Pedobacter sp. W3I1: one gene and its partner. The protein of the gene in region 2 interacts with the protein of the main gene of each other region in a pairwise test. Links are inferred from orthologs where the notes say so. Each region holds a gene or a part of one and is shown on either strand. Other genes may lie near its edges.

Region 1 (5,863 bases), 3.2 Mb from region 2 along the record:
AAGCAATCAGGCTCTCTACATACTCAAAAACCTGTTCTATTTCGGCAATGCCTTTTAGGCCTGTTTCCGACTGCGCTAAAACTTCTTTCAAGCTCGCCAGTTTTTCCTCGTTGGTACCTTCCAACAAAATTACCGGGCGAAGTTTTTCTAAATCAGCTTCTGTAAAGCCTCGTTCTAACAATTCTTTGCTTACACCATCTAATCCGATTTTATCTAATTTATCGATAGCTACTGTCATATCGATAATTAAATCAGGCTTACCAATGATCTCGGCAATGCCTGATAGAATTTTTCTGTTATTAATTTTTATGCTGAAATCTTTCAGACCCAGTTTGCTTAAAGCTTCATTGTAGATTAAAATAAATTCGGCTTCATTCAATAAACTTCCCGAACCTACTACATCCACATCGCATTGGTAAAACTCACGGTATCTGCCTTTTTGTGGTCGGTCTGCACGCCAAACGGGTTGAACCTGAAAACGTTTAAAAGGTAAAGTAATTTCATGCTGGTGCATCACCACGTAACGGGCGAAGGGAACAGTTAAATCATAACGAAGGGCTTTTTCTGAAATATCTGTAAGAACAGTTTTACTTACATTTTTATAAAGGGATATTGCTTGTTGTAGTTTAGTAAACTCGTCATTATTTCCAAATACTACAGAGGCATTTCCACCTATTACTATTTTGTCAGGATTAGAATCATCATTTTCAGCAAGGTAACCTTGTGCATCTTCAAATTCTTTTTTGAGATGACTGACTTTATCTAAAACTTTTTGGCTCAAATATTCCCCACTATTTAAAATTTTAAAAATCAGTTTATCGCCTTCATCGCCATACTTTCCAGTTAAAGTAGATAGGTTTTCAAAACTTGGGGTCTGAATTTCGGCATAACCATATTTTCTAAAAACCGTTTTAATGGTATCGTAAATAAAGTTGCGTTTTACCATTTCAACAGGAGAAAAATCGCGGGTACCTTTTGCTAATGAGGGTTTAATAACTGACATAGCCGCAAAAGTACAAAAATGTAATGTTTAAACCTCGCAGGTTTTTATGATCGTATAAAATCGTTAAGTTATTAAATCCTCAGGGTTTAATTGCAAACTTCCAACTATTAACTGTCAACTGATTTGGGCGTTCCCCAAGCTACGCAAGGGTCGGGCTTTTCAGGGCTACGCTGCGCTCCGGTACCGATGAAGGATCGGCACTGAACCCTTACAATCCCTAACGCGAACTTTACTCATGAGCGATTACTTCCCAAAATTTCTTTCACCAATTCCCGATTTGGTTTACTCACAGGAATTTTATCGCCACTATCCATTAACAATGTTCCACCATCTTCTTTCAGCCAACTCTTCACAAATTTTGGGTTGACCAGATGACTTTGGTGTGCCCGCACAAAACCATGTGGTTTTAGTAGATCGGAATATTCCTTTAACGATTTTGAAATTAACAATTGTCCGCCATCACTAAAGAAGAAATTAGTATAGTTGTTATCTGCCTCACATCTTATTATTTCTTCGGTATTAACATATCTGATTTCATTCTGTTGAGGCAAAGCAATTCTGGTATTTACTTTTACCGTTTCTTTTAAATTGGTTTTTTCCTCAATTGTAGGGTTTTGATAAGCAAGCGGAGATGCAAAGTTTATGGCCACCGTATTCGGAGCCAGGTTTGATGGCGTATTCCGGTTCTTTTTAATTAAAAAGTAGATGAACATACAAATACCAAAAACGAAAGCCAAAAACAGCAATCCAACGATCAAAATAATGATCAGTTCGGCCGTGCCCAACATAGCTGCATGTGCAATCTGAATGCCATAGGCCAGTATAAAAATTAACCCGAAAATTATCTTATTTTTCATTTTCTACCTGCTTAGATCTTTTGAATAAATATAGACATAAGAAAACAAAACCGACTATTACAGCTATTGAGACAAAGCCTACCATAATGAGGAGAATTATTTCTGGTCCACCAATAGTTGCAGCATGCGCCACCTGTAGGCTAAAAGAAAGGATAAAGAGGAATAAAAATAACAACTGTTTCATGTTGATTGATTTAAATGGTTTAGCGAAAGTACTTCCACGACATACATTTAAAAATCGACACTGAGGATTGGCTGGCTTATGATGAGGATTGGCAGGTAATCTTTTAGTATTTTAGAGGTCGTCGTAGTCAAAGACCATTATTTCCAGACAATCAATAAGGCCCTTCGACTACGCTCAGGATGACACCTCTTTTGATTCAGCTATAAATTTAATCATAGTGAATACTACCCTCCAGCTTTTTTCACTTTGTATCCATCCTTTTGGAGAATGCCCATCACTTTATCACGCACATCGCCCTGGATCATGATTTCACCGTCTTTAACCGAGCCACCCACACCACATTTGGTTTTCAGCATTTTGCCCAGAACCTCTAAATCTTCTGAGCGGCCCCTGAAACCTGTAATTAAGGTTACCGCTTTACCGCCACGGTTCTTTTTATCGAGCATTACCCTTAAATCCTGTTGGTTATTTGGTGAAGTAACGGTATCATCAACTTCTTCTTCATATTCGAACTCTGGATTGGTAGAATACATAATTCCACCAAGATCGCTTAAACTGTTTTTCTTTGGTTTCATGTTTTAAAAAGGTTCATTGGCCATTGGTTTATTAGTCCATGGTTGATAGTTAATAGCCTACTCTATGTTATATTGTCATTGGTAGGCTAGATATGAGCGAGCCGAAGCTATCTATTTAACTGGTTTAACCGATTAATCGCCGCCAAACTCCAAACGCTCAACTCCAAACTCAATTAGGGTACAATCACTTTGAGCGAGAGCGGGTTTACTACCGCGTGTATCTCTGTCCCCATTTGTAATGGCTCTCCATCCACATGCACTGCGCCAGCTTTTTCTCTGGTTATTTTAATGTTTTTGCCTTTAATAATTTCAATCATATCTGATGTTTCCGCCTTCCCCCTTAACATTACATAACCTAATAATGGCAGTTTTATTGTCGGAAAAGGTTTAATAATACAAACATCCAGCAAACCATCTTTTATAGAGGCGTTAGGTGCAATATAAACGTCGTTTCCATACTGAGAAGAATTGGCAATGCTGATGGCAAAAGCTTTCCGGGTATATTCAATACCATCAATATTGATCAGGTAAGTTTGTGCTTTATAGTTAAAAACCTCCTTAAAACCCAGCTTTATATAACCTGATAGTCCGCGTTTTTTATCTTTCGAGAAAACAGAACTCAAATGGGCATCGAAACCCATTCCAGCCAGGTTGAAAAAACATTTTTGGTTAAACTCGGCACTATCAATCCGATCGACTTTAAAATTATTGATCAGGGAAAGTGCATACCTTAAGTTTTTGGAAATATTTAAAAACCTGGCCAGACCATTCCCAGATCCAAGGGGCAAAATCCCTAAAACCTTATCGTGTTTTAGCACTTTGCTTGCTACCTCGTTAATGGTTCCATCGCCACCCGCAGCCACAATTACATCGAAGTTTTTAGTTGCTGCCTCATCTGCCAATTCCGCGGCATGGCCAACATATTCGCTAAAAACAAAGTTTGGGCTAAACTTTTCTTTATCCAGATATTGATCAATAAAATCGGGGATGCGTAACTTCCCTCTCCCACCAGAGATAGGGTTTATAATAAAGAGGATATTGATCTTTGTGTGCAAAGTGTAAGAATGAGTGCACAAAATAATCTATAATTTTTGAAATAAAGAAAATATGCTAATTTTGCACCAGTAAAAAAGTGGATTGATTTGCTATCCCGATACCTCGGGACCGGATTGCAACCACTTAAAAAAATTGCTAATGCCTTCTTTCAATCATTTAAACACCTGTTTCCAAGGGGTTTGGCAATTCTTAATTTGTTTATTTACCATTAATTTATTTAATAAATGTCATATTTATTTACATCAGAATCTGTTTCTGAAGGCCACCCAGATAAAATCGCCGATCAAATTTCGGATGCATTAATTGATAACTTTTTAGCTTTCGATCCAGAATCAAAGGTTGCTTGCGAAACTTTGGTAACTACTGGTCAGGTTATTTTGGCTGGTGAGGTAAAATCTAAAACATATTTAGATGTACAACAAATTGCCCGTGATGTAATTAAGAAAATAGGGTACACCAAAAGCGAGTACATGTTTGAGGCCAACTCTTGCGGAATTTTATCAGCAATACACGAGCAATCTCAAGATATTAACCAGGGTGTAGATAGAAGCAACAAAGAAGAACAAGGTGCTGGCGATCAGGGTATGATGTTTGGTTATGCTACCAACGAAACGGAAGACTATATGCCATTGGCATTAAATCTTTCTCATAAATTATTACAGGAATTGGCTGTTTTGCGCCGCGAAAATAACGAAATTACTTATTTACGCCCTGATGCAAAAAGCCAGGTTACGTTAGAGTACGACGATAATAACAAACCAGTGCGTATTGATGCGATTGTAATTTCAACGCAGCACGATGATTTTGATGAAGAGGCAACCATGTTGGCTAAAATCAAAACTGATTTAGTGAATATCCTGATTCCAAGAATTATCAAAGCCAATCCGGCTTACGCACATTTATTTAACGATAAAATTGAATACCACATTAACCCAACCGGTAAATTTGTAATTGGTGGTCCTCATGGCGATACCGGTTTAACCGGAAGAAAAATTATTGTTGATACTTACGGTGGTAAAGGTGCTCACGGTGGTGGTGCTTTCTCTGGTAAAGATCCAAGTAAGGTGGATAGAAGTGCCGCTTATGCTACACGCCATATTGCTAAAAACTTAGTGGCTGCTGGTGTGGCCGACGAAATTTTAGTTCAGGTATCATATGCTATCGGGGTTGCAAAACCAATGGGTATTTACATCAATACTTACGGCACTGGTAAAGTGGGTAAAACAGATGGCGAGATTGCTAAAATTGTAGAATCGATTTTCGATATGCGCCCTTATTTTATTGAGCAACGCTTGAAATTAAGAAACCCAATTTATAGCGAAACGGCTGCCTACGGACACATGGGCCGTAAGCCAGAAACGGTTACCAAAACTTTCAGAACACCAAATGGTGAAGAAAAAACAGTTACTGTTGATTTGTTTACCTGGGAGAAATTAGATTACGTAGATCAGGTTAAAGCTGCTTTCGGCATTTAATTCTTCTAATAAATTTTATAGAAAAGGCGTTTTGCATCATTGCAGAACGCCTTTTTTGTTGTGGCCTGCGCGTAACTTACGAAGTTTGCCGGTGCATGTGGCCTGCCCAAGCTTCGTAAGTTGGCCTCGTGTAGTCGGATGGTAACATTCAACACCACCAGATTCCATATTGGGTGGCTCAGCAAACAGCAGAAAAATCATTGATAACTTTTTTGAAAAGCAGGTTCCTGTGTGCATCGGTTTCGAAAGCCCTGCCATCCGCTTTATCCCGATTTTACATCGGGATGCTCGCTTTTGTCAGGTTTATTGAACTTGAGCCGGTGGTTCTTGGCAAAGAATCCCCACTCAAAAATAAATACTTGGAACTGTGCTATCTTCAGTTAATGGAGGAAGCGGATTCTCCCTTGTCTAAAATCAGAATTTGTTGTCCTGCAGTCAGATGTTACCATCTGACTGGATATTTGTGTCGGATGGTAACATCAATTCCATGTTTGGTGGCTCACCAAACAGCAGGAAATGTCGGATATGAAATAATGAGCTTGTGTTTTTTGAAAAGCAAGGTTCTGTGTACATCGGTACCGAAAGTCCCGCCATCCGCTTTATCCCGATTTTACATCGGGATGCTCGCTCCTTTCAGGTTTATTTAACTTAGGCTGGTGGTCTTAGGAAGATTAATCCCTCACAAAGAAATATTCTGGAACTGTGCTATTTTC
Region 2 (5,820 bases):
GGGCATTGCATCGCTATTTATGCCAACTATAACAGGTATTCTTGCTGATAAATGGATCAATGCAGAAAAGTTATATGCTATTTTACATATCCTTTATGCTGCTACGATGTTTTATTTGCCCCAGGTAGAAAGTCCGCATAGTTTTTTTTGGGTAATGCTGGTAGCCATGTGCTTTTATATGCCAACCATAGCATTAAGTAATTCTATTAGTTACACAACTTTAAAGAATGGCAATTTCGATGTGGTGAAAGATTTCCCACCCATCCGCGTTTGGGGAACCGTAGGGTTTATTGTAGCCATGTGGATTACCAACTTAACAGGCAATAAAGCAAGTGCAAATCAGTTTTACATTGCAGGTATCAGTGCCTTATTATTAGGTGTATATTCTTTTACACTCCCGGCATGTAAGCCTTTGAATTTAATCAGTGAGAAAAAAACATTTGCACAAAAACTTGGCTTAGAATCATTCAGGCTGTTTGCTGATTATAAAATGGCTCTATTTTTCATCTTTTCTATGTTTTTAGGGGCAGCATTACAATTAACAAATGCTTATGGTGATGTTTTTTTAGATGAATTTAAATTATTCCCGGTTTTTGCCGAATCTTTTGTAATCCGCTATTCTACTATCATTTTATCCATTTCTCAAATATCAGAAACGCTGTTTATTTTGGCTATTCCATTCTTTTTGAAACGGTTTGGGATTAAATGGGTAATTGCAATTGCCATGTTTGCCTGGGTATTGCGTTTCGGCTTATTTGCTTTTGGCGATCCCTCTACCAATTTATGGATGATCATCACCTCTTGTATTGTATACGGTATGGCATTCGATTTCTTTAATATTTCGGGATCACTGTTTGTAGAAACTTCAACTACTCCAAAAACGCGTTCATCAGCCCAGGGTTTATTTATGATGATGACTAATGGTTTCGGAGCGGTGTTTGGAAGTTTAGTATCAGGCTGGATGATTAATAAATATTTTACTACCTATTATAGCAGTATCGATTCGTTATCTAAATATGTAAAGAGCGAAGCCGATAATAAACATTTGCTTCAATTTTTGAAAAACAAAGGAATTAGTGTATTAGAGAATGGAAATTTAAGTAGGGCATTAGATGTAAAAGACTGGCACAATATCTGGCTATCTTTCACCATCTATGTTTTAGTTATTGCGATAGTTTTTGTAATCATATTTAAACACAAACATACCCGAGCAGAAGTAGAAGCCATTAACCATTTATAATTTCGATTTATCCCCATGTCAGCTGGTAAGTACAGAAAAGAACACAACTGCCTAAACTGTGGCGCTCATGTTGAGAAACATTATTGTAGCGACTGCGGTCAACCAAATTTAGAATTAAAAGAAAGTTTCTGGGCTTTTATCAGTCATAGTATTGCACATTACTTTCATTTCGACAATAAATTTTTTCAAACCCTCTCTCCTCTTTTAACAAAACCTGGTCAGGTTACACTCGATTACTTAGCTGGCAAAAGAGCCAGGTATATCAATCCGGTGAGCATGTACATCTTCGTGTCTATTGTATACTTTTTGGTGGTGTATTCGCCAAAACATGTAGAAAAAAACGCTCATGAATCAATTAAGGTTGAAAGAGAAAAAGATGAAAATGTTACGGATAGTGTTAACAAAGCACTTATGCTTCCAGGAGTACCTAAAGCTATTGCAAATAGAACTGCAAAATCGCTGAATAAGGTCATAAAAACAAAAGACTTTAAAAGGCTTGGTTTTGCAGATCAGGAAGCAGAATTAAAAAGGCTTGAAGTAGAAAATACTTCACTTAAATCAGATTCAATTAATGACCTTATAGAAGATTTTAATGACATCCATATTGAAAGAAACGACAGTACTTATGCTGCTTACCTGGTAAGACAAAAGAAATTACCACTTATTGAGCAGGATAATTGGTATGAGCGCATGATTAAAAAAAGAGCGATTAATATTGGCGAAAAATCTGAAGTCATTCAAGAGACACTGGAACACAACAGACCAAAACAATACTTTTTGTTAATGCCTTTATTGGCGCTTTTTATTATGTGGAATTTCAGGAAAAATCATATTTATTATTTAAATCACCTGATTTTTGCCATCCATGGCATGACTGCCTATTTTATTGTTCAAATTTTTACCGATCCATTAATTAAACATGTTTTTGGTAAGGGTACCATTGTTACCAATATTATTGAACTTGGCGTTGTAGTTTGGATCTGCTGGTATATGTATAATGCTTTAAAAGTATTTTACCAGCGGAAACGCTGGAGCATTATTTTTAAAATGTTTTGGATCATCGTAATGTATTGGATAGCTTTTAATGTATCAGAAGTGATCATGGTAAACCTGATTTATTACGTGGCTACTTAAACTGGTATAAGAAAGATCGTCATTTCGAGCGAAGTGCAACGCAGTCGAGAAATCTATTATTAGATCTCTCCATTTCGCTTCGCTCCAGTCGAGATGACGATCAGTCGATAAAAAATAACCCCATAAAAAAACCACCCGATACTATCGGGTGGTTTTTTTATGCTTAATGAAATTATTTTCTGTCTTTAAGCTCAACAAATTCTCTATCCGTTTCACCTACATAAATCTGACGTGGACGACCTATCGGTTCTTTGTTTTCGTGCATTTCTTTCCATTGTGCAATCCATCCTGGTAAACGGCCTAAAGCAAATAGAACGGTAAACATTTCAGATGGGAAGCCTAATGCGCGGTAAATAATACCTGAATAGAAATCCACATTTGGATATAACTTACGATCAATGAAGTATTGATCAGTTAAAGCTGCTTCTTCTAATTTTTTAGCAATTTCTAAAATCGGGTCATCAATACCTAAGTTTTCTAAGATATCATCGCATGCTTTTTTAATGATTTTAGCTCTTGGATCGAAGTTTTTGTAAACCCTATGTCCAAAACCCATCATGCGGAACGAATCGTTTTTATCTTTTGCTTTATTAATCCACTTCTCTGTATCACCACCATCAGCTTTAATCAATTCAAGCATGTCGATAACAGCCTGATTGGCACCACCATGTAGCGGGCCCCAGAGTGCAGCAATACCTGCAGCAATTGAAGCATATAAATTACAGTCAGACGAACCTACAATACGTACGGTAGATGCTGAACAATTTTGCTCGTGATCTGCATGCAGAATAAGCAATTTATTCATGGCATTAACCACGATCGGATTTACATCGTAATCTTCTGTTCGCTGTCCAAAGGTCATCCAAAGAAAATTGGTTACATAATCATATTTATTTTTTGGATAAATAAGTGGATGACCTAATGATTTTTTATAAACGAAAGAAACAATGGTTGGAAATTTAGCCAAAAGTTTAATGATGGTTAAATCTTGTTCTTCTGCGGTTTGATTTGGCTTTAAACACTCAGGATAAAATGTAGATAATGAGAAGATTAATGAGCCCAACTGACCCATTGGATGAGATCTTGATGGATAACCATCAAAAAATTTCTTCATATCTTCATGGATCAAAGTATGCTTACTGATATCAGCCTGTAAATCTTCCAATTGTTTTTGTGTTGGAAGGTCACCGTAAATAATCAGATAAATCACTTCCAGAAAACTCGATTTTGCGGCAAGCTCTTCGATGGAATATCCTCTATATTTTAAAATGCCTTTTTCACCATCTAAAAAAGTGATTTTACTTTTGGTAGAACCAGTATTTTTAAAACCAGTATCTAAAGTTACGAAGCCCGTAAGATCTCTTAATTTCGAAATATCAATGGCCTTTTCATCTTCTGTTCCTGTAATTACTGGCAATTCTACTGTCTTACCATCAACTTTTATCTCTGCAATATCTGACATATTATTGTATTGTGTTTATAGCTTCTAAATTATATAAAATTAATATACATGCATAACAAATCTGTTAAATTAATATGAATAATTGGTCAAAATGACGTAACAATCATGCTTAATTAAATCAGATTTAAAACCTTATTTTGCTTTAATCTCTTCAGCAACCCTGCCGCATTCTAACATTTCGTTACCATAATAGGGATTTTTAATTTCCTTTTCGGTTGATAACCAATCACCACCGTTTCCTTTGTTAGCCATTGGGCAATGTTGAACATAGATTGTGCCTTTTTCTATTTCTGCATTTTTAAGTAAAGCAATTAAATCAGCACTTAAAACGGTAAAATCTTTTCGTTGTGAAACCAGATTACTGCTCGTAGCAATTTTTCCGGCAATATCGGCGGTAGGTTCGCAACCTTCGTAGGCAGCTAAACTATTTTTTAATACAGCAGCAGATTTTTGTGTAGCTACAGCATCAGATTTTACCAGTGCATTTTTTAAATCTACATATTGTGTAAATATGGCCAGCTTCCTTTCATCTTTTATCGAAACCTCATTTTTAACCGATACAGAATCTGTTTTTGCTGAGTCTTTTGCTTCTGATGATTTTTTATCAGCCTGATTGCAGGCCATTAATGCGGTGATTATTGCTATTCCGAATATTCTTTTCATTGCATTTGGTTTTCGGCTCAAAATAGCAATTAAAATGGTAAATAAATAAAAAAGTCCCGATTTTCATCGGGACTTTAAAATTATATGATGTTCTAATTATAATTTAAAATTATAAGCCAACCTCAGGTTAAATTGTCCGGTTTTCATGAAGTAAAGATCAGAAGCGCTATTGTTTACATAACCTTCATATTTCACGCCAAGATCAAGTCCGTTTTTCCATTCATAACCTAAACCACCGGTATAAATAAAGTTCATGTTGGCGCCATCTTTGATGGCCAAACCTGAACCAAGTTCAGTAGCCAGGTACATTCTTTCGATCGGGAATACCCTAACACCACCTAATAAAGGAATAAATTCGAATTTAAGCGGGCTGCCTTTCCATTTTAAACGGGTATAACCACCAGAAGCTGTTAAGGCTACGAAAGGGCTTAAATCATACTGAAGTTTTACATCTGCACCATAACCATAATCCATTTCAGATTTGTCTGGAAATAATCCGCCATTTACGCCAACACCAATTTTAAAAGCCATACCGCTTCCGGTTGTCATTGGTTCGGTAGTGCCCATTGTTTGTGCTTTTAAGTTTAAAGTGGTTAAAGTGGCAAGGGCCGTTAATGTCATTGCAAAAAGTTTAGTAACTGTTTTCATTTTTAGATATTTTAATTTATTAATTAAGGGTTTAGTTTATATACGTTAAAATATCTATTGTGGATTTTCAGGTTTTCATTTTTTTCAGAATGTTATGAAATAAAAAAGCCCCGACTAAAAGTCGGGGCTCCAGATATTATATGTGATTAAGCTTACAAGCTAAATCCGTATGCTAAACGTAAACCAACATATCCTGTGCTAGTTCCGCTCTGAGCTAAACCTTCATATTTAAGACCTAAATCTAAACCGTTACTCCATGCGTAACCAACAGCTGGTGAATACACAAAAGAAGTTTTGCTACCTTCGTTTGTACCGAAACCAGCACCCAATTCTGCTAAACCATAAATTCCAGAACCAGATTCATTGAAAAAGTATTTAACACCAGCTTTTACAGGGATATATCCAAAATCAGCATAATCAACACCAGTATTGCCAATTTCTTTACCTAAAAAACGAGTATAACCAGCAGTAACCGGAATTGATAATTGTTTATCGATATCAAATTGATAACGTAAATCTGCACCAAGCGCCACGCTATATGCATCGCTTGTTGGTATACCACCAATAATTCCTATTCCTAATTTTTGAGAAGATTGCGCATTAGCATTTGTAGTAAAGAATAAAGCCACGACAGCTGCTGAAGTAGCAATGATTTTAGTAATTGTTTTCATTA

The links. The genes of interacting proteins can lie anywhere in the genome.
Region 1: the proteins of QF042_RS13655 (region 2) and QF042_RS00260 interact in binary tests that used the Escherichia coli proteins (3 or more experiments, as listed by UniProt). The link is inferred for Pedobacter sp. W3I1 from one-to-one orthologs.

Annotation. Positions count from the first base shown.
Region 1 is NZ_JAUSXN010000001.1:47,161-53,023, forward strand. Bases 1,734-4,602 are described here. They hold QF042_RS00260 (diacylglycerol kinase family protein), read right to left. Parts: upstream 3,675-4,602; coding sequence 2,793-3,674; downstream 1,734-2,792. Other genes in these bases: QF042_RS00245 (LytTR family DNA-binding domain-containing protein), read right to left, coding at 1,734-1,860; QF042_RS00250 (hypothetical protein), read right to left, coding at 1,850-2,044; QF042_RS00255 (translation initiation factor), read right to left, coding at 2,269-2,619; metK (methionine adenosyltransferase), read left to right, coding at 3,900-4,602. Also shown: hisS (histidine--tRNA ligase), read right to left, coding at 1-1,003; more of QF042_RS00245, read right to left, coding at 1,237-1,733; more of metK, read left to right, coding at 4,603-5,150. UniProt on the Escherichia coli protein: In vitro phosphorylates phosphatidylglycerol but not diacylglycerol; the in vivo substrate is unknown.
Region 2 is NZ_JAUSXN010000001.1:3,260,236-3,266,055, forward strand. What follows is about bases 1,692-4,517. They hold QF042_RS13655 (citrate synthase), read right to left. Parts: upstream 3,837-4,517; coding sequence 2,547-3,836; downstream 1,692-2,546. Other genes in these bases: QF042_RS13650 (DUF3667 domain-containing protein), read left to right, coding at 1,692-2,374; QF042_RS13660 (DUF3347 domain-containing protein), read right to left, coding at 3,969-4,499. In the rest of the region: QF042_RS13645 (nucleoside permease), read left to right, coding at 1-1,240; more of QF042_RS13650, read left to right, coding at 1,256-1,691; QF042_RS13665 (hypothetical protein), read right to left, coding at 4,596-5,147; QF042_RS13670 (hypothetical protein), read right to left, coding at 5,300-5,818.